4 regions of the Sporosarcina sp. P20a genome follow, and region 3 is predicted to be linked to each of the others. Evidence: riboswitches for the same ligand, from Rfam matches in the RefSeq annotation. Region 3 holds a riboswitch; each other region holds the start of a gene.

Region 1 (8,051 bases), on a different contig from region 3:
TTCACGGAGAATGTTCCGCCAAATCCGCAACAATTATGTGCATTGGGTAAAGGGATCATTTCGAGTCCTTCCACTTGATTCAATAGTTTTCTTGGTTCTTCACTTGCGCCTAGTAATCTCGTCATATGGCAAGAAGGATGATAAGTGGCCTTTCCCATCAATTTGGCTCCAACCTTTTCCACTTGCAATACATTCACGAGAAACTGAGTGAACTCATACGTTTTATCTGCCAACTCTTGCGCTCTTGGTAACCAATTGGGATCATCTTTGAATACATCAGGATACAATTTAAACATGGTGGCACAAGACCCTGAAGGCGTGACAACATACTCCGCATTTTCAAATGCCTTGATCATATTTTTCATTGCTGATTTGGAGTTTTCTACATATCCGCTGTTATAAGCAGGCTGCCCGCAGCAAACTTGTCCTTTTGGAAACGATAATTCACAGCCTTGTCTTTCTAATATTTCTACCATGTCTTTACCGGCTTCTGCATAAAACATATCTACAAGACATGTGATAAATAAGCTAACCTTCATTTCACTTCACCTCTTCGCTAAAATATTTTCATAGTCAACAGGTCATCAGATGACTAATATTTTACATAGCATACTACAAAGATCTGTTCATTGACAGAGCATTCATTTATTTCACTAAAAAAAATCACTCAAAAGAAAATGAGTGAGTAATGTTATTCTTTTACTGACTTCCAATGATCTATTAGAACAGACTCCACATTCAGAAGATGGGCTTGCATAGTACTAGATGCAATTTCTGGTTGCTGTGATTTAATCGCTAAAAATATGGCCTCATGCTCATCATGCAAACGATCTACTGTCGCAGTCTCCGAATAAAGGCAAATACGACGTGTCTCTCTCATCGATTCACTCATTAGTCCTGCCACTTGGCTCAATAAATTTACCAATAATGGATTTTTTGTTGCTTCTGCGATTGCAAAATGGAAGTCTAGATCCGCTTTTTCACCTAGCAAAATATCCCCGGCATGCTTTTTCATTTCATTGAGTGCAGTTTCCATCTTTTTTAAATCGTATACTGTACGGGATTCTGCTGCATTTGCTGCAGCTCCGGTTTCAACTATTTTTCTCACAGCTAACAAATGTTGAATATCCTGTTGATTCATGAGCATGGCACTCTGTAACGGAAAGATCATATCGACGGATGAAAACTCCTTGACATATGTCCCCTCTCCTTGTCGCATTTCGATAAGCCCTCTAGCACGTAATGTTGATAAGGCTTCGCGAATTGTTGATCTGCCAACTGTAAAGTTTCCAGCCAGTTGCTGTACAGAATCTAATTTATCACCCGGCTTTAACTCTCCAGATTGAATGGAGTCTAATAAACTATCCGCCACTTCTTCATATATTTTCTTCTGTTTAATTTGCTTATATTTCATGTTGCTCACTCCGTCCTATCACTTATCAAGCTCGATTTCTCCAGTTGTAGCAAGTTCCTTTTATGTTCCATACCATCACGATAGCCTGATAATCCTCCACTTTTTGCAACCACACGGTGACAAGGCACCGCGATCAATACCGGATTTTTACCTATTGCAGATGCTACAGCCCGAACAGAAGATACTTTCCCTATTTGTTCTGCAATTTCCGAATAAGTTACGATTTCACCATATGGTATTCGTTGTAGTGCTTCCCATACTTGCAGTTGAAAGTGTGTTCCCTTTAAATCAAGCGACAGCTCTGAAAAACCAGTAGCTTTCCCTGAAAGATACTCTTTGAACTGACTTGTATAGACTTCAAGCTTTGTTTCGTCTTTCTTTAATTCTTTATTATCAAATCGCTTAGTCCAATCCTTCATTTGTTCCAAACCTTTTTCGGCAAGTCCCACGTAGCAAAGTCCCTTTTCTGTAGCAGCTAGCGTCACTGTCCATTCGTCGAAATCAAATTGTGTCCAATAAACCAGTATGTCCACTCCCCTTTACCCGAATAATTTCAAGCCAACCGCACCGAGAATGATGAGAGATAAAAAGAAGAGACGTTTGACACTAGCAGATTCTTTGAAAATCAAAATCCCCATTAATACGGCTCCTGCTGCTCCTAACCCTGTCCATACCGCATAAGCTGTACTCATCTGAATTTCACGCATCGCAAGTGATAGAAAAACAAAGCCAAAACCAAATATCCCCACAATAAGTAACAATCTTTTAATTGAACGCTTCTGTAAATAATAATTAATACTTAACACACCGAAAATCTCCCCGAGACTCGCAATAGCCAAGTACACCCAAGCCATTGTCAGCTACCTCCTTCTGTGTTCACTTTTTCATCTGTAGTCAACTTAATGCCGACTACCCCAATGACGATTAATCCGATGAATGTCAGCGTAACCCATGTGAAGCCTACTTGAAAGATGAATATATCCACTAAAAGGATTGCAGCGGCACCTGATCCGGTAAAAACTGCGTATACCGTCCCGGAAGGTAATTTTTCACATGCTTTAATAATGAAATAAAAACTGAAAACAATTGCCACACCGGTTCCAGTCCATTGAATAACTGTTTCAGAGTAACGAAGACCGACTACCCAGAAAATCTCTATAATAGCCGCTAGCGCGACATAACCCCAAGCCAAAATAAAAATCTCCTTTCATCATGAAGAGTATCTATAAGTATAGCAAATCTTTTACTGGAACAAAAAATCATCGAATGACGATAAAAGGGAACTTGCATCTAGTATATCTGCATGATAGAATAAATCCGTCAACAGTTTTGCCTATATTGTGAATATTCTTATCGAGAGAGACGGAGGGATAGGCCCAGCGATGTCTCAGCAACCAGCCCCAGGCACGGTGCTAATTCCAAGGGTGACACCACCTTGAAGATGAGAATACTGTATACACTTGTATGTTCGAGGGCCTATTCGAAAAGAAGAGGTTCTTTTTTATTTTTCTGGGGGGGATGGATATTCATGACAAACAACGGATTAGAAACTAGATTAGTACAACTTGGAAACCATAGTGATGAGAAAACCGGAGCAGTAAATACGCCGATTTACTTGTCTACAGCATACCATCATGAAGGTCTGGGCAAATCTACTGGATATGATTACACACGTACAAAAAACCCTACGCGTTCTGTCTTAGAGGATGGAATTGCAAACTTGGAATCCGGTGATCAAGGATATGCGTGCAGTTCTGGAATGGCAGCCATTCAACTAATTTTATCATTATTTAAGACAGGTTCAGAACTATTAGCGCCTGAAGACTTATATGGCGGCACGTATCGCTTATTTAATCAATATGAAGAGACTTACAATGTGAAGACGCGATACTTATCGTTCGATGATGTTTCAGAAGTCGAGCAAGCGATTACTAATCGCACAAAAGCGATCTTCTTGGAAACACCCACCAATCCATTAATGCAAAACATAGCAATCAGTACGTATGCGGAATTGGCGAAAAAACATGGTTTATTGCTAATTGTCGACAATACGTTCTTAACACCCTATTTCCAGCGACCTATTGAAGAAGGTGCAGATATTGTCATTCATAGTGCAACGAAATATATCGGGGGACATAATGACGTACTAGCAGGTTTAGTCGTCGCAAAGGGTGAGGATTTATGCGAACGCCTATTTACTAACCATAATGCGATTGGAGCTACATTGTCTCCCCTTGACTCATGGCTTGTCGTTCGCGGTCTAAAAACATTGCACTTACGTATGAAACAACATGACGCGAATGCGAAAGCAATGGTATCTTATTTAGAACAAGAACCACTCATTGTCGATGTGCTCTACGCTGGTATTGGGGGTATGTTGTCATTCCGCGTACAGAATAGCGAGTGGGTGGGACCATTCCTTGAAAACATGAACCTTATTTCATTCGCTGAAAGTTTGGGTGGTGTGGAAAGCTTTATCACGTATCCGACTACACAGACACATATGGATATTCCATTGGAAGAACGTAATCGCCGTGGAGTGGACGACCGTCTGCTACGTTTCTCAGTTGGAGTCGAAGATGTAGACGATTTGATTGCTGATGTGAAACAAGCTCTTTATGCTGCAAAAGAAGTAGTCGGAGGCATAAAAGTTTAATAATAGTAAACAGTACAACTCGAACCGTCAGTTTAACTATGACAGTTCGAGTTTTTTATGTAGTCAAAGCAATGAAGCTAAATCTTTCAATAGTTAGACATTAAAGTATATAATAAAAAAGAACATACGAATATTATTGGAGGCGATATTGTTGAAACGTTTAGAAAATAAAGTAGCAGTTGTAACTGGCGCTGGTTCTGGGATTGGACGAGAAATTGCTGAGCTATATGCGCGTGAAGGTGCAAAGCTTATCATTGCAGATATGAATATGGAAGGTGCGGAAGAAACTGTCCAGACGATCAAAAGTGCTGGCGGTGAAGCGCTAGCAGTTAAAACCAACGTGACAGTTGAGGAAGATGTACAAAAAATGATTGATACAGCAGTTGAGCGATTCGGTACACTTGATATTCTAGTGAACAATGCCGGGATTATGGACAATATGTACTCTGCGGCTACAGTGACAGATGAAGTATGGGACAAAGTATTAGCAATCAACACAACAGGTGTGATGCGTGCAACTCGTAAAGCATTGGCTATCTTCGAAGAGAAAAAATCAGGGGTTATCGTCAACATGGCTTCTATCTCAGCAGTGACAGGTGGTAGAGGTGGTTTTGCTTACACCGCTTCAAAGCATGCGGTCGCAGGGATGACAAAAAGCGTTGCTTCTCAATACGGTCCATTAAACATCCGCTGTAACGCAATTGCCCCAGCGCAAATACCAACTAATATCACAAACAGCTTGACCCAACCGGATGAATTCGGCATGAAGCAAGCATTAAGGGGCGTAAACATGATGAGCCGTCCAGGAACTAAGGAAGAAATTGCAAACATTGCACTATTCCTTGCATCAGATGAATCCTCTTATGTTAACGGCGTCATCATGGAAGCTGACAATGGATGGTCTGCATATTAAGATTTACTATCTCTTGGCAACAAGAATTGGAAACATTTGAATAAATCCATATAAAAAAGCATCCAAAATTTTGGATGCTTTTCTATATTAGTGAGCTTGATTCCATTTTTTCTTTTCACTTGCATAGACGACCGCTGCCGGTGCTGCGATAAACGCAAGTGCCGCCATTCCGGCGAACATACCTGTCAGTTCTTTACTTCCAAAGGAAAACCCAGCTGCTGCACCTAATGCAATCCCTGCTAATACCGCCAAAGCAACAATCTTATACATGTTAGATCCCCGACCTTTCATTTGTAAGACGCGATCGTCTCTCCGGTTTATTCGTTGTTTTTAGCATACTCTCATTGAGAACCTTTTTCAAGTACAATTGAGAATCTTTTTCAACGAATGTTAAAATGTATTGTTATCGTATGTTGTAAGCAGCGGAATAATGTGCAGAAGACACAAAAAAACGTCAAGGCTTTTACACCTTGACGATCGAAGTAGTTATTATTTTTCTAAAATTATTAGTGATTCACGATTAAATGCCGGAATATCGTCAGGTGTACGGCTTGTTACGAGTTGGTTCTGACAAACTACTACTTCTTTGTCCGCGTATTTTGCACCTGCATATTCCATATCTACACGAATGGACGTATATCCTGTTGCATCGCGTCCTTCAAGTGCTTTTGCTGTAATGAGCAATTGTGGACCATGGCAAATTGCAAATACAGGTTTTTCTGCATCCATAAATTCTTTGACAAATTTTACGAAACGATCATCTGCACGCAAAACGTCAGGTGAAAATCCGCCCGGAATAAACAAAGCATCATAATCCGATGATTTAGCGTCAGCAATTGCTTTATCAATTTTCACTTTTGTATTTTCTTTCATCCCTGTTACTGCAGTTCCCGCTTCCGCGCCAATCACTTCTACTTCATGTCCAGCTTCTTTGTACGCTGTAGCCGGTTTCATATATTCTGAGTCCTCAAACATATCTCCAAGTACTGTTGCTATTTTAGCCATAATGCTTACCACTCCTTATGTGATGTACTGTATATACTATTCCACATTACAAAGTGTCTAAACATCATCTACGATTTAGTTCTACTTCAGAGTACAGGCTTTACAGAAACCAAGCATCGCAATAAGCTTTGAATAGACGTAATATATGGCGCAATCACTGCCTTTTCAGCACAAACGGGGTAAACTATAGTCCCACCAATTTTATAATAACAGGGCAGAGTCATTCACCTAAAAGAATATTCCGATAATGACTAGTATAGCGATAATAATACCACCGACTTGTCCGATTACAGCAGATGAAACGATTGGTTTCTTTTGAAATATATCAATCAGCTCAATATCTTCACGAAGCTGTTTTACCTCTTTACGAAGTACATCCACTTCTTGATTCAACGTACTGATTTCCTCTGCCTGTCTTGTAACTAGTTGTTGTTTTTCTGAGTTGTTTTCATGCTGTTCCATACATGACCACCCCTTGTCTAGTCTTTTCATTTCTATACATTCTATCATACGTTTTAGTTTCAACAAACAGAAGAACTTTCCATTTGCATTTCCTCTATTCCGGGTGTAAGATAAATCTACAAGCTGTATTGTTCGTATGACATTAAGTTTTAACCTTTAAGCTGTAAAAGGGAGTTTATTACGAAACGGAAATGGCATGCTGGATTCCTTTTAGCAATTCAGACATACAGGAACGTTTTCCGCAAACACCCACTTTGAGGAGTGGTGGTTTAAAACTTTCTATGACTAAGTACGGCAAACACGGCTTACATAAACAGGGGAAAACCTTCCATACTTGTATGGAAGGTTTTTTGTTTTGTATGTGAAATCATTTAATAAGAGAAGCTAGCTCTTGCAAAGAAAAAACACCTACGTAAAAACGAAAAATGCTTTATCTTCATTTAAGAAATTAAGCTACACTGCGACAAGCTTCCGCACATTTCCGACACGCTTCAGCACACTGTTTGCAGTGATCATGATCGTGTTTTCCACATTCTTCAGCACACTGCTCACAAACTTCCGCACAGAGTTGCAAGATTTTGTCTGTAAATGGACTTTGTCGAGTAATCGACTGGATTGCATATGAACAAATGTCAGCACACTCTCGATCGAATCGAATGCAGTCCGCCATCATACGAACGTCTTCTTCTTTTAGACATGCGTCAAAACAATGATTACACGCCTTTATACAATCCTCTAATGCATTCAGTACATCTGCGTACTTTTGATTCATTCAATCTCCTCCAAAAGTATTTTTCTTACTCTTCCCTCCTATTTTCGATAGTAAACCAACAGCACTGTTTTCTTATTCATTGAAAGCATTTTCATTTCTCCGTTATACTATATAGTAATTAACAAAATAGAAAAAGATGAGGTGTCTGAAATGAAACTATTTAAATGGACAGGTCCACTAGAAGATGCAGGTAACTTACCAGAAGAAGCACGTGCGTCATTAATGAATAATGATGAAGAAGTGCTCGTGCTTCAAGAAGCGGAAACGACAACTCTCGACCATGCCGTCGAATACGATATTTTAGATCAAAGCGGAGATTTACCATCTGGTCGTTTCGCAGTATTAAACAATATTCCTGTAACAGAAGAAGGTAGAGAAACGTTTGAACAGCGCTTTAATAATCGTGCGCGTCTTATAGAGGCAGAACCAGGATTCGTAGCAATCCGTGTATTGCGACCTGTACACTCCGGCACATATGTGATCTTAACTATGTGGGAAGACGAAGAGTCCTTCAAAAACTGGCAAGAGTCGCAAGCTTATGGAAAAGCACATGCAAAACGTGGCACAAAAGATGGCGTCGATCAGCGTCCTAACATTTTCTCAGGACCTTCATTTGTGACGACGTATAAAAAATAAGTATAAATTATCGAAATCTGCAAAGACTACTCATGAAGTGAAAATAATGATGAGGAGAGTGTTTTTGTGGGTATTTTAGATGGTAATCCAAAAGATCAACCTATGCATTATGGGGAAATCACAGCTATATGGGCGTTCATGGGTGCCAATAACGGTCTAATCAGCGGATATGAAGCATTCGTTAATCACGCGG
Region 2 (8,051 bases), on a different contig from region 3:
CTTTCCGTATCAGGTAAAATCCAATGTGTATTTTGCAAATCTAGGATGGACGAGCTTCTCTTACGTGCAAGTGGGTGTATAGCAGAAGAAAGAAGTACTAGTTCGTCTTGCATAAATGCTTCAGACGACGGTAGGTTGTCTAGTTCACTGCAACCAACGTCGACCTTATGACTTTTAAGTAATCGCACAATGTCAGAAGAAGGGGCAGTCGTTAGTTCGAGTCGCATGTCTGGATACTTCGCGTGTAGCCGAGTGAGTACGTCGGGTAAAATAGCTTGCGAAATTACTGGCGAAGCGCCAATACGTAAAGTCCCTTTTAGTGAGGTTGTTTGCGTTAAATCTATATTTGTATGATTAATCAAATCAATCATCTCCAATACACGTTTCTATAGTGAATGACCTGCGGCCGTTACTGGTTTTTATGTGAAAAAATAGCCTTGCATTAATCTGCAAGGCATCGAACGTACAATTATTGAACTGTGTAATTTTTGTGTGCAACGACAGTCATGTTGGAAGCTGCTCCAATATTTTCTGCGTCTTCTTCAGAAATCTTCACAATGACGGAGTTTTCGAGAATCTTGTGTATAGTTCCGGAAACTTCATGTTCATTACGGTTGAAAGATATGACTTCGTCTACATACCGTGATGCTACAAAATCAGAAACTGGACGATCTTTTCGTGGGAATGCCAATCGAATCAACTCCTTCAGTAGTATGGAATTTAGTCTGTCGTAATTTGTCATTAAAATCAGACGGAAAGTGCGTACAATAGCTTACTAGAACTAGTATAACACATTTCGGGAAATTATTCATCATACTAGAATTATGTCGAATGAGCAAGTTTTGCAAGGAAACAATTCTGGAAGTTGACTGGTCCTATTGTCAAAGATAGAATCGTACTGACGATATAAAAATCAATCGGTTGACATTATACCTCAGGGGGTATAATATAAAGCTAACAGTAAGGAGGTTGAGCGATATGGAATACGATGATAAAGTCAAAAATCGGTTAAAGCGTCTCGAGGGTCAAATCAAAGGTGTCTTGCGTATGATGGAAGAGGGCAAGGACTGTAAAGAAGTGATCACGCAATTATCAGCCAGTCGTTCTGCTATTGATCGTACAATTGGAGTAGTCGTGAGCTCGAATTTGATCGCTTGCATGGAAAATCTGGACGAGGCAGATGATCGTACGCATGAATCCATCATTAATGAAGCGGTAGATCTTCTAGTAAAGAGTCGATGAGCAACATCACTTGACTCTTTTTTTTATAACATATAATATACCCCTATGGGTATTTAACAAAGTAATTTTCAAATAGAAGGGGACGAGAACATGACGGAGCAAAAGAAAACAACGATTGTATTATTTAGTGGAGATTATGATAAGGCGATGGCGGCTTATATTATTGCGAACGGCGCAGCGGCGTATGATCATGAAGTAACGATTTTTCATACATTCTGGGGACTGAACGCATTGCGGAAAGACGAACCGATTAAAAGTAATAAAAGCTTCATTGAAAAGGCATTTGGGAAAATGATGCCACGTGGAGCAGACAAAATGGGGTTATCCCAAATGAACTTTGCAGGAATGGGTCCTAAGATGATCAAGCAAGTAATGAAAAAGCATAACGCGATGACATTACCACAACTGATCGATATGGCAATAGAGCAGGACGTGAGATTGATTGCCTGTACGATGACAATGGATTTGCTAGGACTTAATGAAGGAGAACTTCTACAAGAAGTCGAGTATGGCGGTGTAGCCGCTTACTTAGGAGAAGCGCAAGATGGTCAAGTGAACTTGTTTATTTAATTTTTTTGTGAAAATAGATACCCCAGGGTGTATAGGAGGAATACAATGATTCAGTCAGATAACGTGTTAGATGCAAAAGGCCTTGCTTGTCCGATGCCGATTGTGAAGACGAGAAAGATGATGAAAGAGATGGAAGATGGTCAAGTGCTCGAAGTCCAGTCGACAGATGCAGGTACTACTGCAGATTTACAGGCATGGGCGGAAAGTGTGGGGCATCAATACGTCGGTAATGTGAAAGAAGCCGATGTATGGAGCCACTTCGTACGAAAAGCAGGTCAGGAAGATCAGTCACAAAAAGAGTATCCAGTTACAGTCGACAATAGTCAGTTGATGGACCGGCTTCAAAATCCTGACGCTGTGTTACTAGATGTTCGTGAAGTAGCAGAATATGCATTCGCTCATATACCTGGAGCCCTATCTGTTCCTCTAGGCCAGTTGGATGAACGCATGCCGTATTTGAGTAAGGACAGCGAGATCTTTGTAGTATGTCGAACTGGTAATCGTAGTGACATGGCGTGTCGAAAACTAGTCGCAAATGGATTTGAGCGTGTCACGAATGTAATTCCTGGTATGTCGGAGTGGAATAGCGAGACGGAAAATTCAACGGGAGGTATGAATAAATGAGAACGATACAATCAAGTGAAGTAGCAAAACGCGTCATTGCGAAGGAATCATTATTCATTTTGGATGTGCGAAATGAAGGTGCATTTGAAGATTGGAAAATCGAAGGCGAGCAAGTGCGCCATTTGAATGTACCGTACTTTGATTTATTGGATGGCATTGAAGAAATTGAAGATCAATTGCCAAAAGATGAAGAAATCCTAGTTGTTTGTGCAAAAGAAGGTTCGTCCATCATGGTGGCGGAAATCCTGGAAGAAGCAGGCTTCCCAGTAGGTTACCTTTCAGGTGGAATGAAAGCTTGGAGCGAGTATCTTGAGCCAGTGAAAATTGCCGATTTGAAATCGGGTGGCGAGCTCTATCAATTCGTCCGTCTTGGTAAAGGATGTCTTTCCTACATGGTCTTGTCTGGTGGGGAAGCGGCAATCATTGATGCAACACGTATGACGGATGTGTACTTGGATTTTGCTACGCAGCGCGGTATCAAGATCACAAACGTACTTGATACGCACTTGCACGCTGATCATATTTCGGGTGGTCGTCAGATTGCAAAAGCCACGGGTGCAACGTATTGGCTGCCTCCGAAAGATGCAGAAGAGGCAGTATTTGAATATGCAGCGTTAGAAGGTGATACATTCATTCAGATAGGTGAAACCAAAATTGATATTCAAGCACTTTATTCGCCAGGACACACAATTGGTTCGACTTCATTTATCGTCGATGACAGCTATTTGATGACAGGCGATATTCTGTTCATTGATTCGATCGGACGTCCAGATTTAGCTGGTTTAGCGGAAGATTGGGTAGGTGATTTACGTGAGTCTTTGTATAGTCGCTATAAAAAATTATCTGAGGACTTAATAGTCTTACCTGCACACTTCATGATTATAGATGAGTTGAATGAAGATGGTAGCGTGGCGGAGAAGCTTAGCGTATTGTATGAAAAAAATCATGGCTTGAATATTCAGGATGAAAAAGAGTTTAGAGAATTAGTCACGGGTAACTTGCCTCCGCAGCCTAATGCGTATCAAGAAATTCGTCAGATGAATATGGGGAAAATTGAGCCTGATGAAGAAACGCAACGCGAGATGGAGATTGGACCAAATCGCTGTGCAGTTCGGTAAGTATGTAGTTTAATTTATAGTGAAAACAAAACAAAAAATAAAAAACATATTAAAAGGAGAAGATATATATGAGTACAACAACATTTTTAGACGCAAAAGGCCTGGCATGTCCAATGCCGATCGTACGTGCAAAGAAAGCAATGAAGGATTTGCAAGTAGGAGATATTCTTGAAATTCATACGACAGACAAAGGATCAGTATCCGATCTTACTGCATGGGCAGCTTCAGGCAATCATGAAATCAAAGATCAGCAACAAGAGTCCGATGTCTTTAAATTCTGGATCCAAAAAGGGTAAACTACGGATAGAGGGAATTGCTGTCTCCCTCTTTCATCAGGAAGAAGGGAGAACATCATGACCATTCCATTTATTATCACGATCTTCCTCATTGGATTCGTCGGCTCGTTCCTTTCCGGTATGATGGGAATTGGCGGCGCAATTGTTAAATATCCAATGTTGCTATTTATTCCTGCGCTACTGGGTTTTGCTGCATTTACACCACATGAAGTTTCTGGGATTACTGCAGTTGAAGTGTTCTTTGCATCACTTTCAGGAGTTTTAGCGTATAGAAAGAGTAATCTGATCTTGAAACCACTCGTTCTCTACATGGGAATCAGTGTATTAGTCGGTAGTGTGATCGGCGGTGCCGGTTCTAGTATGCTAACAGAAGCTACTGTCAACGTCGTCTATGGTTTTCTAGCTGTTATGGCGGCAATTATGATGTTTATTCCGAAAAAAGGTCTCGACGATCAGCCGGTTGATGAGATTACATTCAATCGCTTCGTTGCTTCTAGTGCAGCCTTTATCGTCGGCTTGGCAGCTGGGATTGTCGGAGCTGGTGGTGCATTCATTTTGGTACCGATTATGCTCGTGATACTAAAAATTCCTACACGCGTTACGATCGCTACATCACTCGCGATTACGTTATTGTCATCAGTGGGCTCAGCATCAGGCAAGCTCTTAACAGGGCAAGTACCCTATGGACCAGCTCTCGTCATGATCGCCGCAAGCATCATCGCAGCTCCGATCGGTGTAAAAGTTAGCCGCAAAGTAAATACTAAAGTATTACAAAGCATTTTAGCCGCGCTAATCATAGCCTCCGCCGTGAAAATATGGTGGGACATATTCTAAATAAGCACAATCGCCAGTACATCGTTCACTGAACATGTCTCTGGCGATTTTTCAAATGGAGTCGCAAGTAAGAAACTTCATTAAACTCACTACGGTGCTTTCTTCACTCTTACTGTCAATTCATCATATTGAAAGTAATGCTAATTTCTAAACATTCTATTAAATCCTTGCAATAGACTAGGAATAGCCGTATACTATTTTTCAACGATGGAAAACGAATAGACACACTCTTATCAAGAGCGGCGGAGGGATTAGGCCCTGTGATGCCCGGCAACCGGCGGAAGCAAAGGTGCTACTTCCTACAAACTTTCGGTAGTTTGGAAGATAAGGGGGAATGAGCGAAAGCAGAGCCCTCTTCTTATTATGGAAGATGGGCTTTTTCTATATAAAAAGAGCGAATCACACGCCTACGTTTTCCTTGTCTAGTCCCAGAGAAAAGATATTCGGGGAGTTTCGGTGTTCCATCAATACATGAAAAAGGGGAATGGTTATGACGAATTTACAGCCAGAAACGATACTATTACACGGAGGGCAAAAACCGGATCCGGAAACAGGCTCACGGGCTTTACCGATTCATCGTACGACTTCTTATGTATTCAGAGACACGGAACACGCACAAAACCTATTTGGCTTAAAAGAAGCAGGTAATATTTATACAAGAATTACGAACCCGACAGTAGCAGTTTTCGAAGAACGTGTCGCACAGCTAGAAGGCGGAACAGCGGCAGTCGCGTTGGCTTCGGGAATGGCGGCCATCGCATTCTCTATTATGAATATTGCTGAAGCGGGCGATGAAATTGTTGCAGCAAGTAATCTTTACGGTGGTACATACAATTTATTCGCCGTAACATTACCGCGCTTCGGCATCAAAGTAAAGTTTGTGGATGCTTCGGATCCTAAGAACTTTGAAGCGGCCATTACAGATAAAACGAAAGCTTTGTTTGCAGAAACAATCGGTAACCCGAGTTTGCAAGTGCTTGACGTGGAAGCTGTTGCGAACATTGCACACGAAAATGGAATCCCATTGCTAGTAGACAACACATTCCCGTCTCCATATGGATCAAACCCCATCGAGTATGGTGCAGACGTAGTGATCCACTCAGCAACGAAATGGATTGGCGGACACGGTACGACTATCGGTGGTGTAGCAGTAGATGCAGGGACATTCGATTGGACACAAGGTAGATTCCCTGGCTTTACAGAGCCGGATGAATCGTATAATGGCTTACGTTACGGAATCGACACGGCAGCAGCGGCTTTCGCAACGAAATTGCGCGTGCAATTGCTAAGAGACTTCGGCCCATGCTTGTCGCCGGACAGTGCGTTCAACTTGTTGCAAGGTTTAGAGACACTTCATTTACGCGTGCCTCGCCACAATGAAAACGCGCAAAAGGTTGCGGCCTTCCTGCAAGAACATCCAGCTGTCGAATGGGTAACCTATACAGGTCTAGAAGATCATCCAACGGCGGAATTGGCCAATAAACATTTGAAAAACGGGTATGGATCAATAATCGTATTCGGTATCAAAGGTGGACGCGATGCAGGAAGACAAGTCATCGACAATGTAGAAATCTGGTCTCATGTAGCGAACGTGGGAGATGCAAAATCATTAATCATTCATCCGGCTTCTACTACTCACCAGCAGTTGTCCGTAGAAGACTTGAAGAATTCAGGCGTTAGCGAGGAGTTAATCCGCTTGTCTGTAGGGTTAGAGTCAGTAGACGATATTATCGCAGATTTGAAACAAGCAATCGAAAAAGCCTCGAACTAATAAAAAAATGAACACTACGCATGTGCGCAGTGTTCATTTTTTATTTTCGTTTTACTTTTTTTCGCTCTTCTTTTAAAGATTTGAATAGCGAGACGACCATCATGATCAGTATGATGGAGAATGGTAAGGCTGCTATGATGATGACGTTTTGAAGTGCATCCAAACCACCAACATATAATAGAATAATCGCGATGGAAGACTGAATGACACCCCAGACAACTTTTAAGTTATTAGGTGGAGTCAATGAACCATATGAAGACTGCATGCCGAGTACAAATGTAGCTGAATCCGCTGATGTAATGAAGAATGATGTAATCAGCAAAATAGCGACAACTGAAATGACGAATGACCAAGGCAATCCACTGAACATCTCAAAAATCGTCAACTCTGTTGCAGTTGAGGCTAGATCGATAATGCCTGCCTTTTGTGTTTCAATAGCTGTCGTACCAAATGCTGAGAACCAAATGGCACTCAATAAAGTCGGTACTACAAGCACACCGATCATGAATTCACGAATTGTTCTACCTTTTGAAACACGGGCAATGAACATGCCGACAAATGGTGACCACGCTATCCACCAAGACCAGTAGAATAGTGTCCAGTCATTCAACCATGAACGATTTTCAGGTGTAAGTGGTGCTGTACGGAAACTCATACGAATGAGGTGCTCTAAATATCCACCGATAGAATCAGTGAACATATTGAAGATCAGCAAAGTTGGACCGAGTGCAATGATAAAGACCAACAGTGTAAGAGCTAATACCATATTTGTATTTGATAAAATACGAATGCCTTTTCCAAGACCGCTCCAAGCGGATATTAGGAATAATACAGTCACGACCCCAATAATAATAAATTGAGACCAGAAACCGATCGGTACACCGAATAAGTAATTCAAACCTGCGTTGATCTGGACTGCTCCAAATCCAAGTGATGTTGCGACGCCGAAGACAGTAGCGAAAACTGCAAAGACATCAATGACGGTTCCGAGTTTACCTTCTACACGATTACCGAAAATCGGACGAAGTGTAGCAGAAATCAATCCAGGCTGACCTTTGCGGAACTGGAAGTAAGCTAGTGCTAAAGCGGTCATACCGTATATGGCCCATGCGTGGAAGCCCCAATGGAAAAATGTTGAACGCATCGCTTCTTTATACGCTTCTTTCGTTTCAGTAGGTGCAGTAGCTGAACTTACTGCATAATGTGAAAGAGGTTCTGCAGCTCCATAGAACACGAGTCCAATTCCCATACCGGCGGAAAATAGCATCGCAAGCCAAGAGAACATAGAAAACTGCGGTCTATCACTGTCTTTCCCCAATCGAATCCTGCCGAGTGGACTGAATATCAAATAAACTGAGATGAAGAATAACATAGAAACTGTCAGTAAGTAATACCAGCCGAATGAATCAGAAATGAAGTTCCTTATAACGAGCGTGACAGCCTCAAAGTGATCGGGAGCAATTACACCATAACCGACAGCCAATACGACCGCTGCTAACGTAATATAAAATGTTGACGATACTTTTTTCATAGGTCCTCCTTTTGAATGTGGTTTGTGAAATGAGCTAAGTATATAATCGAAAAAGCACAATAAAA
Region 3 (8,051 bases):
AAGATTTCCTCTTCTGATTTGCCAAGTGTGATTTGATTGGAAACTTGATAAATATTACCGAGTGCTTCACTGCCCTCTCCATAACTTCCACGTACAACCATCCCAAGCCTGGATATCGCAGGAATAATTCGCTCGATTTGCTTAGTGATGGTTAATGCAGGTAAATGCATCATGACAGACGCGCGCATTCCCGTACCTGTGTTGGATGGACAACTTGTTAAATAGCCGAATGTTTCATCGAAAGCATAGTTCAAATTCACTTCCAGCTCGCTATCTACTCGATCAGCATGTTCGTACGCCTGATCTATTTGAAAGCCTGGATAAATACATTGAATGCGAATATGATCTTCTTCATTCACCATAATACTAATCTTTTCGTCTTCCGACAGCAAAACCGATCCATGTTTTTCAGGATTGATCAACTGCGGACTGACTAAATGTTTCTCGACTAAAATTTGTCTTTCAAGTGGTGATAAATCTTCCATTGTCGTGCCTGTAAAGTGGTGATCCTGCATCGTCTCGACCGCTTGATTCAACGCTTCGCTTACGCGGTTTGCATCTTCTTGCGAAGCACTTATTGGAAATAGATGATCACGCAAATTACGAGCCAGCCTGATCCTTGTGGATAAGACGATATCAGCATGTTCACCTTCCGCTACCATCCAGCCTGTGAGTTCCTGTTTGATGAATTTTTCAAATGACATGTTGATCATCACCCCCATCGGACAGTTGCTCCTTCACTTGGTTCGCCTCATCACGTAAAGTGGCCGCTTCTTCAAAACGTTCGTTTTCTACGGCTTCCCGCATTTTTGTACGGATATCTTCAAGCTTTTTCTTTAAAGCAAATCGTTCATTAAGTGAAACGGGGATTTTTCCACGGTGTTGGGTATGTCCATTATGCAATTTGACAAACACTCGTGGCAACTGTCCCCTAAATGTTTCGTAACATTCTGCACAGCCAAACTTTCCGATATCAAGGAAACGATGGAAGGTCAAATCGCAATTCGGACATTTCGGACCATCCGGCAATCTCTCATCGGCTTTTTGTTCTGAAAATAATTCTGATCCGCCCAACCAGTGTGCTAGAAATTGTTGAATGGATAACGGCTCCTGATCCGGACTAAAAGAAAATGTTTGTGAGTAAAATGCGCATTTATCACATAAATGACGCTCTGTTACACCATTAGATGTTTCTTGTTTAAACACTACAGTAGCTGGTCGTTCCTTACAGTTTTCGCAAAGCATGGAGATTCACCTCATTCTATCTCTTCATAAATTAATGTAACTAACATAGCGCGAAGAATACGCGAACGTAATGCATCCCGCTCAGGTAACATATAACGCAAAGTAGCACGGCCCACTGCGGCAAGCATCAGCTTAGCCTCACGTTCTGTAATGACTTCTTCTTCAATTAAACGGATGATGACATCTTCCGCCATAGTAGAGGATGCTTCACTCTCTAAAATCCCCAACGCTTGTTCAAGTAAGTCCTTTCGGGAGTTCGTACGCACCCTGTAAATCCGTATGTAGCCTCCGCCCCCCCGCTTAGACTCTACGGCGTAGCCTCTTTCGACGGTAAACCGGGTTTTGATCACGTAGTTGATCTGTGATGGTACGCATTGGAATTTCTCAGCAATCTCGTTTCTTTTGATTTCAATAGAAGCACTATCTTCCTCTTCTATAATCGACTTCAAATATCCTTCTATAATGTCAGAAATATTACGCATCTCGTCACCTCGTTTCGCTCGTTCATCTAGTTGACTTTGACTATCTTTGACTTGATTGTATCGCAGAAATTAGGCGGGATGCAATTCATTTGTTTATATGTATACCTTATTACGTTGAAAGGAAACCTGTTGCTAGGTTGTCACATTAGGCTATTGATTATTCAATTAATCACCAGACAAAAAAACTAGGTGAGTTGGTAAGCACCGTTGATCGATGATCCAGATGGATGCTTTCCGCTTAAGATTACCTACTATAATCTTCTTACATAGAAGACTGTCTGAATAATAAAAGACTGAAGAACAGATCCTTCTAGCGGATTGTCTTCAGTCATAATGTATACAAACTCTTTCTTCTTTTCTCTTTATATAGTGATAGGTTTTTTATGCAAAGGTTCGAGGTCGACTTCGAAGCCCATATCTTCAAGCATCTTTTGATCTTGATCATTTTCTTGACCAGCTGTTGTGAGATAATCGCCGATGAAGATAGAGTTTGCGGCGTAGAGGCCTAGTGGTTGAAGACTTCTTAGATTAACTTCACGTCCACCGGAGATGCGGATTTCTTTGCTAGGGTTGATATAGCGGAATAGACACAGGACTTTCAGACAGTAGCGTGGGTCCAGTTCTGATGTTCCTTCTAACGGCGTTCCATCTACCGCGTGCAGGAAGTTTACAGGTATGGAATCTGCGTCCAGTTCGCGTAAGCTACGCGCCATAGAGATGATGTCTTGCTTTGTTTCACGCATGCCGACAATGACGCCTGAACATGGAGATATGCCTGCTTCTTTGGCCAGTCCTACAGTGTTAACACGATCATCGTATGTATGCGATGTCGTTATACTTTCGTGATGCTCTGCGGATGTGTTTAAGTTGTGGTTGTAGCGATCTACTCCCGCCTCTTTCAAACGAGTTGCTTGTCCTGGTTTCAAAATACCTAAGCAAGCACATACCGTCATTCCTTTATGCTTTTCTTTAATCTGTTTAACAGAGTCAATAACTATGTCCAGTTCACTTTCGCGCGGTCCCCGTCCGCTTGCTACGATGCAATAGGTACCTGCTTTATTAGCGGCAGCACGTTCTGCACCTTCTAGTATTTCTTCCGATTTCATCATCGCATACTTTTCGACAGGCGCTTTTGAAATGATGGATTGTGCGCAATAACCACAGTTCTCCGGACATAATCCTGATTTCGTATTGATGATCATATTCAACTTTACTTTATTTCCGAAGTAATGCGATCGAATTGAGTATGTTGCGTGAAGTAGTAATAGTAAATCCTCGTCTGGGCTATTCAATATTGCGAGTGCTTCCTCGTCAGTTACTACATGCCCTTCCAGCACTTGGGTAGCTAATTTTTGGTAATTCATTATAGTGTACGCCTCACTTTCAAGTGTTTTGACATTCTAAACGCAAATATGCCTGACAGTACAGCTAGAATTAGATCTTTTGGCAGCGGAGGCATCATCCATAACCATGCAATTTTGTAGGTAAACACGTCGGGTGCAGCAGCCCACATCTTGTACGCAACATACATCCAGCTCGTACCTAGTATGTAGTTGATTGCCGTAGCAACTAGTGCCGCGGTGATAAAAGCAGGCAGTGTGTGATTTCGCTCGACAATTTTCCCCGCTACATAAGCGATTAGAATAAAGGTGAGAATAAAGCCAAACGTCGGACTTAAGATTTGACCGAAACCGCCTGAAAATTTAGCGAAGACCGGTGCACCTGCTAGTCCTATTAACATATAGACCGTCATAGACAACGCACCTAGACGGCTACCAAGTAATAGTCCTGATAAGATCGCGAAAAACGTTTGCAATGTAATTGGTACTCCACCAACTACTAAAAATGGCACGAAGGATGTAATATTTGCTCCAATCATCATTAATGATGCGAACATCCCGCTGTATACAATAGTTAATGCACTGAACCTACTTACCGGTCGTCTCTCTGTTGCTATTGCCATCATGTCACCTCTTTATATATTAGTTACCATAAAAATAATAACGGTTAACTCATCTTACGTCAACACTATTTATTTTTAAGTTAACATTAAAAGGTGAATAAAAAAAGACTGCAGCACAAATGCTGACAGCCTACTTCTTCTCATCAATCTGTTCTTCTTTTTCTTTACGGAATAAAACGCTTGAGATTAAACCACTGAATATAGCAGCCGCAATTGTAATGTACACACGCATATCATAAGCAACTTCTTCATAACTGTTACCTATCATGATCCAAGCAAGTGTACCTACAAGAACAGCGATTGGAAATGAGTATTTAAAGAATCGCATAATTCCTCACCTTTTCGAGTTGTTTCTTTGATTTTAGCATATATACCACAATTTCTCTATGCACTAACCCTGCACTATGAACTTCACCAAACGTTCACTTGACGATATCTAACAAAGCCGCTATGATGTGGTTAGAATAATCTAAATAGTTTAATAAGAAACATATCTTATCAAGAGAAGCCGAGGGACTGGCCCGACGACGCTTCAGCAACCAGCCATTTTGGCAAGGTGCTACTTCCAGCAGTCTGTCAAATTGGCACTCTGAAAAGATGAGAGGGAACTAGTCATTGAGATTACAAAGCCTTCTAATACACTTGAAGGCTTTTTTTGATTAGAAAAAGCAAAGGGGAGATGGAGTTATGTCATTGCTAGAGAAACTACAAACGAACGTCTTAACGGCTGATGGTGCAATGGGGACGATTTTATATTCTTACGGAATTGATTATTGCTATGAAGAACTAAACGTAGAGAAGCCTGAAATTATAGAGCAAATTCACCAAGACTACATCTCAGCCGGTGCAGATATCATACAGACGAATACTTACAGCGCTAATGCGAATAAATTAGCTCGCTACGGCTTAGAAAGTCATGTGACGGAATTCAATAAGGCCGCCATTCAAATCGCAAAACGTGCAGCCGCACCTGGGGGACAATTTGTTCTAGGAACAATTGGTGGCGTGCGCGGAATTCGTAAAAGTGATGCTACATTGGATGAAATAGAAAAAGTCGTACTAGAACAAGCCAATGCATTATTGGCAGGTGATCCAGATGGTCTTCTACTAGAGACATATTACGACTTCGAGGAGTTATCATCTGTAGTTACCACGTTAAAGAAAATCACGGATGTTCCATTGATCGCACAAGTGTCTATGCATGATCCTGGCGTATTACAGAACGGGCTTTCATTAAATGATGCACTTCATCAACTTGAATCGCTTGGAGCAGATATCGTAGGCGTTAACTGTCGCTTGGGCCCTTACCACACGATTCAAGCATTTGATAACGTAACATTACCTGAAAAAGCATTTTTATCGGCATATCCAAACGCCAGTCTATTAGATGTAGAAGACGGACGTATAGTCTATGAGTCAGAAGCAGAATACTTCGGACGCGCTGCTGTATTACTACGCGATCAAGGCGTTCGGTTGATCGGTGGATGTTGCGGAACAACACCTAAGCATATTAAAGCAGCCAAAACACAGTTAGCGCGACTAGCACCTATCACAAAAAAAGTCGTGCAACCGACAAAGCCTATCGTGATTCATGAAGCGGGACCTACAAAACATCAACCTCTTCACGAAAAAGCCAAAACAGAGCGAACGGTAATTGTAGAGCTAGATACACCTCGCCACTTGGAAACAGAAGAGTATATTAAGGGCGCAAATGTGTTATATGACGCAGGCGTTGACGCTATAACAATGGCAGATAATTCACTTGCCTCCCCTCGTATCAGCAACATGGCAATGGGCTCGATCGTTAAGACGCAACATAATATCCGCCCGCTTGTACATTTGACGTGCCGTGATCATAATCTTATCGGCTTACAATCACATTTGATGGGACTCGATGCATTAGGCATTCACGATATTCTAGCCGTAACAGGCGATCCGACAAAAGTTGGAGACTTCCCTGGCGCTACAAGCGTCTACGATGTGTCCAGCATGGAGTTATTGCAATTGATTAAGAAATTGAATGAAGGCATTTCATTCTCTGGTAAGCCATTACGCAAGAAGGCCAACTTCTCTATTTCAGCAGCTTTCAATCCGAACGTTCGTGTAATCGATCGAGCTGTACAACGACTTGAGAAGAAAATTGAAGCGGGCGCAGACTATTTCATCACGCAACCGGTTTACACGAAAGAAAAGATTATCGATGTATATGAAGCTACAAAACACTTGGATACACCAATCTTCATCGGTATCATGCCATTGACAAATATACGAAATGCAGAGTTCCTACATCACGAAGTGCCGGGCATCAAGCTTTCAGAAGATGTGTTGGAAAGGATGCGTGAATGTGGAGAAGACCGTGAAAGATCAACTCAAACAGGACTTGAAATCGCAAAAGAATTGATTGATACTGCAGCTCAGTATTTTAATGGGCTGTATCTCATCACACCATTCCTTCGTTACGATATGACATTAGAGTTGTATGAGTATATTAAGGAAATAGACCAGCAGAAGGAGAGGGAATTAACACATGCAGAGACATCCTATTGAAGAACAACTAGACAAACGAATCCTTATTATTGATGGTGCGATGGGGACGATGCTGCAAGCGGAAGATTTCTCAACGGAAGACTTTGGTGGAGAAGAATACGATGGATGTAACGAATACATGAGCGTTTTACGCCCAGACATTTTAGAGAAAATTCACGATGAGTACTTAGAAGCTGGTGCCGATATTATTTGTACGAATACATTTGGTGGTACCCCCCTTGTATTGAATGAATTTTCACTTGGACATCGTGCGGATGAAATTAATGCAAAGTCTGTGGAAATCGCAAAAAAGAGTGCAGCAAAGTTCTCCACACCAGACTGGCCACGTTTTGTCGCAGGCGCGATCGGACCTACGACAAAGACGCTTTCCGTTACTGGCGGCATTACATTTGATGAACTATCTCAAGACTTCTACGTTCAAGCAAAGGCACTTGTCGAAGCAGGTAGTGACTTGATTCTAATGGAAACGAGTCAGGATATGCTGAACGTTAAAGCCGGAACGATCGGTATTAAAAAGGCGTTCAAAGAGCTTGGACGCGAAATCCCTATTATGATTTCAGGCACAATCGAACCTATGGGTACAACACTTGCAGGACAAAGTATTGAAGCATTCTATATTTCCATTGAACACGTTCAACCTCTTTCGGTTGGGTTGAACTGCGCAACAGGACCTGAATTTATGACAGACCATTTACGCTCATTGTCAGACTTAGCGACAGGCTATGTTACATGCTATCCAAATGCTGGATTGCCCGATGCAGAAGGACATTACCATGAATCACCCGAGTCCCTATCGAAAAAGCTCGTAGGCTTTGCCGAGAAAGGCTGGTTGAATATGGTTGGCGGGTGCTGCGGTACGACGCCCGACCATATTCGCGCAATTAGGGAAGCAGTGAAAGATCTAAAGCCCCGTCAAATGGCGGAGCCTCATGGTCATGCAGTTTCAGGTATTGAACCATTGCTCTATGACGATACTATGCGTCCTCTATTAATTGGTGAACGTACAAACGTTATCGGTTCGCGTAAATTCAAGCAGCTTATAGTAGAAGAAAAATTTGAAGAAGCTTCTGAAATCGCACGTGCACAAGTAAAACGCGGAGCGCACGTATTGGATATTTGTCTTGCGAATCCCGACCGTGATGAATTGCATGATATGACTCGATTCATGCAAGAAGTAGTGAAGAAAGTTAAAGTCCCTCTAGTCATTGACTCGACAGATGAAAATGTTATTGCAGAAGCGCTGAAATTCTCACAAGGTAAAGCAATCATCAACTCCATTAACCTGGAAGATGGTGAAGAACGCTTTGACGCGGTACTTCCTTTAGTTAAAAAGTATGGAGCGGCTGTTGTAGTCGGAACGATTGATGAAATCGGAATGGCTGTAACGAGAGAGCGCAAACTTGAAGTTGCGTTACGTTCATACGAATTACTCGTCAATAAATGGCAAATCCCGCCTGAAGATATCATTTTTGATCCACTCGTCTTTCCTGTCGGCACAGGCGATGAACAATACATCGGCTCTGCAGTAGAAACGATCGAAGGAATTCGGTTAATCAAAGAAAATCTTCCGCGTACCCTAACGACTCTAGGTGTCAGTAACGTCTCGTTCGGACTACCTTCTGTTGGTCGTGAAGTCTTAAATGCCGTGTACTTGTATCACTGTACACAGGCAGGTCTCGATTATGCGATTATAAATACAGAAAAACTTGAACGTTATGCTTCGATTCCAGAGGCTGAAGTAAAGCTGGCAGACGATTTACTGTTTTCCACAACGGATGACACACTGGCAGCATTCGCAGACTTTTATCGCGGTA
Region 4 (8,051 bases), on a different contig from region 3:
GATTTCATTCGAAGAACACAACATCGCCGAACAACCACCGAGCGAAGACGACCTTCGTAGCATGATCGCGAACTCCGGGCTCGAAATGAAAAAGTTCTTCAACACAAGCGGCATGAAATATCGCGAGCTCAATTTGAAAGACAAACTACCTACCATGACAGACGACGAAAAGATCGCGCTCCTCGCCTCAGATGGGATGCTCATCAAACGCCCAATCGTTTCTGACAACCAAAAAGTAACTGTCGGATTTAATGAAACAACCTACACAGAAACGTGGAAGAAGTGATCTAGAATCTTGTCTTTATGCGGGAACTATGGCAAACTAAAGGTAGATAAACTATTATATTTTTGGAGGTAACGACATGAGCACACCAAAAGATTTACGTTATTCAGAAGAGCACGAATGGGTAAAAGAAGAAGACGGTAAATACCGTATTGGTATCACACATTTCGCACAGTCTGAACTAGGGGATATCGTATTCGTTGAGCTTCCACAAGTTGGAGATCAATTGAAATCAGACGAGCCTTTCGGAAGTGTTGAATCAGTGAAAACTGTTTCTGAGTTGTATGCTCCACTAACTGGTAAAGTTGTAGAAGTGAACGAAAACCTTGAAGACAGCCCGGAATTGGTTAACGAATCTCCATACGAAGGTGCATGGATGGTAGTAGTCGAAATCGATAACAAAGCTGAATTAGATGAATTAATGACGGCTGAGCAGTACGAAGAAATGACAGCTGAATAATATTCTAAAAGAAAAGCGCTGGAACGTCCCAGTGCTTTTTTTACACGCTAGGAGGAAACAGGATGGACCCGAAAGTTCTCATTGTAGAAGGCGGTTCGGATCGTAAGCGGCTAGTGCCGATCCTTGCTGAGCCTGTAGAGATTCTTTGTACGAATGGCACCATCAGCGCGTACCATATTGAGGAACTGCTTGAACCGTATGAGCAGCAGGACCTGTTTGTTTTTATGGATGCGGACGCGTCAGGTGAGTCCATTCGTAAGCTGTTCAAACAACTGTATCCAGAAGCGAGACATTTATATACCGATCGTCTCTACCGCGAAGTAGAAACGACTCCCATTAAACTATTGGCTAGCATTTTAGCTGCCGCCAATTTTAAAGTACATTCCAAATACTTGGCAGGTGGACCACATGAATAATTGGACAATTGAAGACTGGCAACGCGCACAGGCGGCAGAGCAAGTAGCCGCTTTTTATTTATATACACCGATGTGTGGAACGTGTGCAGTCGCTTCAAAAATGCTCACGGTGATCGAGGCGATGCGCCCGAAACTACCGATTGGAAAGGCGGACTTAAATTACGTCCAAGACATCGCAATAGAATATGAGGTGGAAAGCGTTCCTTGTTTACTCATTCAACGCAAAGGACAGCCATTAGAAAAAATTTACGCCTTTCAATCCGTCCCGTATCTACTAGAGAAGCTCAGTTGACAAAAGAAATCAAAGTATGGTATAAGTAGTTAATCAATTGAATACGTAACTCTTATAAAGAGCGGTGGAGGGAAGTGCCCTATGAAGCCCGGCAACCGTCACATATGTGAAATGGTGCCAATTCACTCAAAGCCTAATGCTTTGATAGATGAGAGAAATGGTAACGTACATAACTATATACGTTCGGCCTTTCTGCTTGTCTGCAGGAAGGCTTTTTTTATTAACAAAAGCGGAAAGTACCATGTAGACTCGACAGGCGTTGGAGGACTTACCACTAAGGCGCAGTTTGCCTTTTTGGAAAGTCTGAAACGACCCGAGAGCCTGGCGCTTGCAGCTAGATGAAACAAAAGCGGAAGATGCCGTTTAGCTCCGACAGGCGTTGGAGAGCTTACAAGCAAGGCGCTTTTTGCCTTGAATGTAAGATCGAAACGACCCGAGGAGCTGGCATCTGAAGCTAGATGAAACAAAAGCGGAAAGCGTCGTGTAGCTTTCCGAAAACACAACAAAAAGACTTAATCAAGGTGGTGCGGAAAATGATTCAACTAACAAACGTTCATAAAAGATTCCAATTGAACCGTTCAGAAATTGTCGCGGTAGATGACGTGACATTAGCCATCGAAGAGGGAGAAATTTTCGGCGTCATCGGTTACAGTGGAGCAGGAAAAAGTACATTAATTCGACTATTGAATGGTCTTGAAACACCTACGTCCGGCAGTATTATGATTCACGGACAAGAAATGACGACATTAAAAGGTTCTGGCCTTCGAGATGCACGTCAGAAGATCAGTATGATCTTCCAGCACTTTAACTTACTGTGGTCAAGAACGGTAGAAGAAAATATTATGTTTCCTCTTGAAATTGCTGGCGTGAAGAAATCGGCACGAAAGCAAAAAGTGAAGGAATTGATTGATCTCGTTGGACTGACGGGCCGTGAACAGGCGTATCCATCGCAATTATCAGGTGGTCAGAAGCAACGTGTCGGCATTGCACGAGCGCTTGCGAATGATCCGGAAGTATTGCTTTGTGATGAAGCAACGTCCGCACTAGATCCTGAAACGACGAATGCAATACTAGATTTATTGACGGAAATTAATGAACGTCTTGGATTAACGATCGTTTTGATTACGCATGAAATGCACGTCATCCGCAAAATCTGTCATCGCGTAGCGGTCATGGAGGCGGGTAAAGTGGTAGAGGCGGGTAATGTACTGGATGTTTTCCAATCCCCACAAGCGGATATTACGAAGCGTTTCATCTCGCAGGTAACAGATACCGGCGATACGGACGCAGCGATGGCGCATTTACAGGAAGAGTCACCGCACGGCAAGTTGATCAAGCTAGCTTTCATTGGCGAACGTACAGAGCAGCCGGTACTTGCTGAATTGATTCGTAAATTCCCAATCGACGTCAACATCGTGCAAGGAAATATTTCGACGACACGTGACGGCGCATACGGTACACTCGTCTTGCAACTAGTAGGGGACGTGGTAATTATTGAGGAAGCTATTGCTTTCCTTGATGCCAATGAAGTGAAGACGGAGGTGCTGGTCCATGATTGAGCAATGGTTCCCGAACGTTAACTGGGATAAAATGTGGCAAGCAACGGGCGAGACGCTTTATATGTCTGCTTACTCAACAGTCTTCACGTTTGTTTTTGGTATTGGACTCGGTCTGTTATTGTTTTTAACAACTCCTGGTCAGTTATGGGCGAATAAAATCACGAATGTCTTTACGGGAGCATTCGTAAATATATTCCGATCGATTCCGTTTATCATTTTGATCATTTTATTGTTGCCTCTGACTAATTTATTAATAGGAAGTATGCGTGGACCGAATGCCGCATTGCCTGCGTTAATTATTGGTGCAGCTCCGTTTTACGGACGCATGGTATTAATTGCATTGCAGGAAATCGATAAAGGGGTTATCGAAGCAGCACGTTCCATGGGTGCCAAAACGTCTACGATCATTTTCAAAGTATTGTTGCCAGAATCAATGCCTGCACTCGTGTCAGGGATTACGGTGACGTCGATTGCGCTTGTTGGCTACACAGCGATGGCAGGGGTAATCGGTGCTGGAGGACTCGGTACGCTCGCGTATCTCGAAGGGTTCCAGCGTAACCGTGGAGATGTCACGATGATGGCGACGATTTTAGTGTTAGTTATCGTGTTTATCATTCAGTTTATTGGTGATTTCATTGTGAAACGTTTGGACAAGCGATAATAGGATTTTCAGGGAAACCTGTTAACCATAAAACATTCCATAATGGAGAGGGAGAAATGTGGACATGAAGAAGTTTTTATTCGGTCTATTCGCAGCTGTATTAGTGCTTGCACTGGCAGCTTGCGGAACAAAAGACGAGGGTAGTAAAGATAATGGAGCACCAGATGTAGATGATGCAGAAAAAGGCGAGAAAACGTCGCTAATAGTCGGTGCGTCTAACACACCGCACGCAGTAATCTTGGAAGAAGCTAAGCCACTATTAGCTGCAAAAGGCTATGATTTAACAATTGAAAGTTATACAGACTATGTATTGCCAAATAAAGATCTAGAAGAAGGTAGAATTGACGCGAACTATTTCCAACACATTCCGTATCTAGAGAGCCAAATGGCTGATTTCGGCTATGACTTCGTTAATGCAGGCGCAATCCACATCGAGCCAATTGGTGTGTACTCTAAGAAATATGATTCACTAGAAGAACTTCCTGACGGTGCGACGATCTTAATCAGTAACTCTGTTGCTGACCACGGCCGCGTACTAGCAATGCTTGAAGAAAAAGGATTGATCAAGCTAGCTGACGACGTAGAAAAAGTGAAAGCTGAAGTAGGCGACATCGTAGAAAATCCAAAGAACTTGGAGTTTGATGCGAACTATGAAGCAGCATTAATGCCTCAGCTATATAATAATGATGAAGGCGATGCACTGTTGATCAACTCCAACTACGCTATCGATGCAGGCTTGAATCCAATGGAAGATTCGATCGTATTGGAAGATAAAGAGTCGCCGTATGTTAACGTAATTGCTGTGAAGAGCGGTAACGAAGACAGCGATGCTATCAAAGCATTGGTAGAAGTATTAACTTCAGAGCAAATTCAAGATTTCATTTTGAATGAATGGTCTGGATCAGTTGTTCCAGTAAAATAATAATGTAACGGCCGGTAGCTATTGCAGCTGCCGGCTTTTTTTATTTGTATGAGTGGTGGGTGTTTTGGATTAGTTGCACAAAGTTTAGGGCTAACTACTCTATGAAGTGCGTGAAGCGCTCAATGTGTTGGGTTATTCGCTCTATGTAGAACGTAAACCGCTCAATGGCAATGTTTATCCGCTCTATCAGGTGCGTGATTCGATCAATGTGCCAGGCTATCCGCTCAATCTAGCGCGTGAACAGCTCAATACTGCAAACAATTTGCCCTACCCAACATTGAAACCACTCCACCTCAAATCCATCAAGAAAAATATCAACAAAATCCAAACAAAATCTTCTTTATTCTTTCGACATGTGATAAAGTTAATTTTGTTGAGTAATACATATGTGTATTTGAGGAGGACGAATTGTGAAGTTTAAATTAGGGCTCATTTGGCGTATTTTGATCGCCATTGGGCTAGCGATCGGGCTTGGCTTGTTATTGCCAATGATCCATGAAGGGTTTGCGCATTGGTTCGTTCGTTTAGCAGCTACCTTTAATATGTTATTCGGTGGATTCTTGAACTTTGTCGTTCCGCTGATTATCATCGCGTTTATCGCACCAAGTATTGCAAAACTTGGGGCAGGTTCAGGGAAATTGCTTGGAATGTCTGCTGCTTTTGCGTATGGATCAACAGTCATCGCGGGATTGCTTGCGTATTTTGCAGCAACAAATATTTTACCGAACTTCATTAATCCAACGACGAAGACGGACATTGCTGAAGGCGCACGTAAGGCGGGAGTAGCGTTCTTCAAAATGGAAATGGATCCGATTATGGGAATCATGACCGCGTTGCTAATGGCATTTCTACTTGGAATAGGGATGGCAGCGATTAAAGGGAAGACGATGATGTCGTTCTTCGATGAATTTAATTTAATTATCGATAAGGTTATTTCTGTCGTGATCATACCGTTATTACCATTTCATATTTTCGGGATCTTCCTGAATATGACGTATACAGGTGAAGTGGCGAATGTACTTTCTGTCTTTGTATTTGTTTTCATCATGATCATTATTCTTCACTTGATCATGCTGACATTGCAATACACAGTGGCGGGTTCATTGAACAAACGTAATCCGTTAGTGTTAATGAAAACGATGCTACCTGCGTATTTGACAGCTATCGGAACGCAGTCTTCTGCTGCCACGATTCCAGTTACGCTTCGTCAGGCGAAAAAGACGGGTGCTTCAGAACGAGTAACGAACTTCGCGGTACCGTTATTCGCAACGATCCACTTGTCGGGTAGCACGATTACGATCGTTTCTTGTTCAATAGGAGTCATGATGATGAATGGAATCGACATTAGTTTTGGAGCTTATCTGCAATTCATTTTCATGCTCGGTGTTGCAATGATCGCGGCACCTGGCGTACCAGGTGGCGCAGTAGTTGCGGCAACTGGACTTCTTACGAGCATGCTAGGCTTCAATGAGAGCATGGTTGCACTGATGATCGCGCTGTATTTGGCGCAGGATAGTTTCGGAACAGCAACAAACGTAACAGGTGACGGTGCGCTTGCGATGATCGTCGATCGATTCACAAAAAAAGTATAAAGTAGTAGAGAAGTCGGTTACTTAACCGGCTTTTTTGCCGTCTAATTCTTATGTACTAAGGTTTAATTGATTCTCATTCACTAGTTGTCAAATGAAAAATGATAGTCATGAAAAATATACTCATCTGCGTAGTGACGACGAAATTAATCAATATGTGTAATGATTCTTAAAGATTTGCAACCAACTCGAATATGAGTTAAGATTAGAATGATACTAAATAGAGAATGGATAAACCATTCAACGCGATCATACTGGAGGTATTGGAATGGCAATTTTGGAAATTAAAGATCTTCATGTCCAAATCGAGGACAAAGAAATCTTAAAGGGTGTTACCTTAACAATAAATACAAATGAGATCCATGCAATCATGGGTCCCAATGGTACGGGGAAATCTACGCTTGCATCAGCAATCATGGGTCACCCGAAATATGAAGTAACTTCTGGATCAATTACACTTGATGGAGAAGACGTATTAGCAATGGAAGTAGACGAGCGCGCAAGAGCAGGTCTATTCCTAGCAATGCAATATCCAAGCGAAATCACTGGCGTAACGAACGCAGACTTCCTCCGTTCTGGAGTGAACGCACGTCGTGAAGAAGGCGATGAAATTTCTTTGATGAAATTTATTCGTGAAATGGATAGCAAGATGGAAGTTCTTGAAATGCAAGAAGATATGGCAACACGTTATTTAAACGAAGGTTTCTCTGGTGGAGAGAAAAAGCGTAACGAAATTCTCCAACTTATGATGTTGAAACCAAAGTTTGCAGTACTTGACGAAATTGACTCAGGTCTAGATATCGACGCATTGAAAATTGTTTCTAACGGAATCAACCAAATGCGCGGTGAAGGTTTTGGTTGCTTGATCATCACTCACTACCAGCGTTTGTTAGACTATATCACGCCGGATAAAGTGCATATTATTATGCAAGGTAAAATCGTTAAAACTGGTGGTTCTGAATTGGCCAAGAAACTTGAAGTTGAAGGATATGACTGGATCAAAGAAGAACTAGGTATCGAAGACGAAACTGTTGGACAAGAAGCATAAGAAAGGGGACGACTCAAAATGACGGTTGAAACAACATTGGCATTGACCGAACAAGACGTCCGCTCTTATTCCGCAAAAGTGGAGGAAGCTGCTTGGATGGCAGATTTTCGTTCGAATGCTCTAGCTAAAGCTGAAGTACTCGAAATGCCAAGACCAGATAAAACTAAGATTACAAAGTGGAATTTCACGGAATTCCCTTCACATACAGTTGAAAGCTCAATCTTCGCAGGTTTGGAAGAATTGCCAACAGAAGCGAAAGCATTGATTGATGACGAACAACAACAAAACATTTACGTGCAGCACAATAACACACCTGCATACCTTTCGTTGTCTGAGGACTTGAAGTCACAAGGCGTTATTTTGACGGATATCTTCACGGCATCACGTGAACACAGTGAGTTGTTACAGAAATACTTGATGACTGACGGTGTGAAAGTGGATGAGCATAAGTTAACGGCTCTTCACGCAGCATTGATCAACGGTGGAGTATTTGTCTACGTACCTAAAAACGTAGTAATCGAAGATCCACTGCAAGTACTCTTCATTCATGATAATGAAGAAGCTTCATTATTTAACCACGTAGTAATTGTCGCAGAGGAAAACAGCCAAGTAACATATGTAGAAAGCTATCTTTCTACTATAGAGCATGCGGCAACTCAAGCGAACATTGTATCTGAAGTATTTGCTATGGGGAATGCGAAAATTGTCTACGGTGCAGTCGACGTATTAGCAGAAGGTATGACAACTTATGTCAACCGTCGTGGCGTTACTGGACCTCACGCACGCATTGAGTGGGCGCTTGGACTGATGAACGACAGCAA

What was found. Region 3 has a riboswitch for S-adenosylmethionine ahead of CSV72_RS10690 (bifunctional homocysteine S-methyltransferase/methylenetetrahydrofolate reductase). Riboswitches for the same ligand answer to the same signal wherever they lie in the genome.
Region 1: another riboswitch for S-adenosylmethionine. It lies ahead of CSV72_RS06915 (methionine biosynthesis PLP-dependent protein); the one in region 3 lies ahead of CSV72_RS10690 (bifunctional homocysteine S-methyltransferase/methylenetetrahydrofolate reductase).
Region 2: another riboswitch for S-adenosylmethionine. It lies ahead of CSV72_RS05885 (O-acetylhomoserine aminocarboxypropyltransferase/cysteine synthase family protein); the one in region 3 lies ahead of CSV72_RS10690 (bifunctional homocysteine S-methyltransferase/methylenetetrahydrofolate reductase).
Region 4: another riboswitch for S-adenosylmethionine. It lies ahead of CSV72_RS12655 (methionine ABC transporter ATP-binding protein); the one in region 3 lies ahead of CSV72_RS10690 (bifunctional homocysteine S-methyltransferase/methylenetetrahydrofolate reductase).

Annotation. Positions count from the first base shown of each region.
Region 1 is NZ_PDYT01000004.1:110,369-118,419, reverse strand. It holds gene CSV72_RS06940 ((Fe-S)-binding protein) at 1-539, opposite strand, end outside; gene CSV72_RS06935 (FadR/GntR family transcriptional regulator) at 692-1,414, opposite strand; gene CSV72_RS06930 (methylated-DNA--[protein]-cysteine S-methyltransferase) at 1,420-1,947, opposite strand; gene CSV72_RS06925 (DMT family transporter) at 1,954-2,268, opposite strand; gene CSV72_RS06920 (DMT family transporter) at 2,271-2,606, opposite strand; SAM riboswitch class I at 2,762-2,862, shown strand; gene CSV72_RS06915 (methionine biosynthesis PLP-dependent protein) at 2,943-4,070, shown strand; gene CSV72_RS06910 (glucose 1-dehydrogenase) at 4,222-4,983, shown strand; gene CSV72_RS06905 (hypothetical protein) at 5,071-5,253, opposite strand; gene CSV72_RS06900 (type 1 glutamine amidotransferase domain-containing protein) at 5,473-5,988, opposite strand; gene CSV72_RS06895 (hypothetical protein) at 6,217-6,450, opposite strand; RNA gene ssrS (6S RNA) at 6,568-6,761, shown strand; gene CSV72_RS06885 (four-helix bundle copper-binding protein) at 6,899-7,222, opposite strand; gene CSV72_RS06880 (antibiotic biosynthesis monooxygenase family protein) at 7,373-7,858, shown strand; gene CSV72_RS06875 (DUF3231 family protein) at 7,925-8,051, shown strand, end outside.
Region 2 is NZ_PDYT01000003.1:63,094-71,144, reverse strand. It holds gene CSV72_RS05925 (substrate-binding domain-containing protein) at 1-362, opposite strand, end outside; gene CSV72_RS05920 (DUF2187 family protein) at 470-691, opposite strand; gene CSV72_RS05915 (metal-sensitive transcriptional regulator) at 979-1,242, shown strand; gene CSV72_RS05910 (DsrE/DsrF/DrsH-like family protein) at 1,333-1,812, shown strand; gene CSV72_RS05905 (sulfurtransferase TusA family protein) at 1,858-2,436, shown strand; gene CSV72_RS05900 (MBL fold metallo-hydrolase) at 2,433-3,554, shown strand; gene CSV72_RS05895 (sulfurtransferase TusA family protein) at 3,623-3,850, shown strand; gene CSV72_RS05890 (sulfite exporter TauE/SafE family protein) at 3,908-4,684, shown strand; SAM riboswitch class I at 4,912-5,015, shown strand; gene CSV72_RS05885 (O-acetylhomoserine aminocarboxypropyltransferase/cysteine synthase family protein) at 5,175-6,455, shown strand; gene CSV72_RS05880 (glycine betaine uptake BCCT transporter) at 6,496-7,986, opposite strand.
Region 3 is NZ_PDYT01000012.1:18,438-26,488, reverse strand. It holds gene mcsB (protein-arginine kinase McsB) at 1-704, opposite strand, end outside; gene CSV72_RS10715 (UvrB/UvrC motif-containing protein) at 694-1,245, opposite strand; gene CSV72_RS10710 (CtsR family transcriptional regulator) at 1,257-1,727, opposite strand; gene bioB (biotin synthase BioB) at 2,090-3,091, opposite strand; gene CSV72_RS10700 (biotin transporter BioY) at 3,091-3,693, opposite strand; gene CSV72_RS10695 (hypothetical protein) at 3,821-4,018, opposite strand; SAM riboswitch class I at 4,183-4,294, shown strand; gene CSV72_RS10690 (bifunctional homocysteine S-methyltransferase/methylenetetrahydrofolate reductase) at 4,378-6,237, shown strand; gene metH (methionine synthase) at 6,218-8,051, shown strand, end outside.
Region 4 is NZ_PDYT01000018.1:376-8,426, forward strand. It holds gene CSV72_RS12635 (arsenate reductase family protein) at 1-286, shown strand, start outside; gene gcvH (glycine cleavage system protein GcvH) at 363-743, shown strand; gene CSV72_RS12645 (toprim domain-containing protein) at 806-1,159, shown strand; gene CSV72_RS12650 (thioredoxin family protein) at 1,152-1,451, shown strand; SAM riboswitch class I at 1,501-1,606, shown strand; gene CSV72_RS12655 (methionine ABC transporter ATP-binding protein) at 1,985-3,010, shown strand; gene CSV72_RS12660 (methionine ABC transporter permease) at 3,003-3,671, shown strand; gene CSV72_RS12665 (MetQ/NlpA family ABC transporter substrate-binding protein) at 3,736-4,593, shown strand; gene CSV72_RS12670 (dicarboxylate/amino acid:cation symporter) at 5,004-6,185, shown strand; gene sufC (Fe-S cluster assembly ATPase SufC) at 6,451-7,230, shown strand; gene sufD (Fe-S cluster assembly protein SufD) at 7,249-8,051, shown strand, end outside.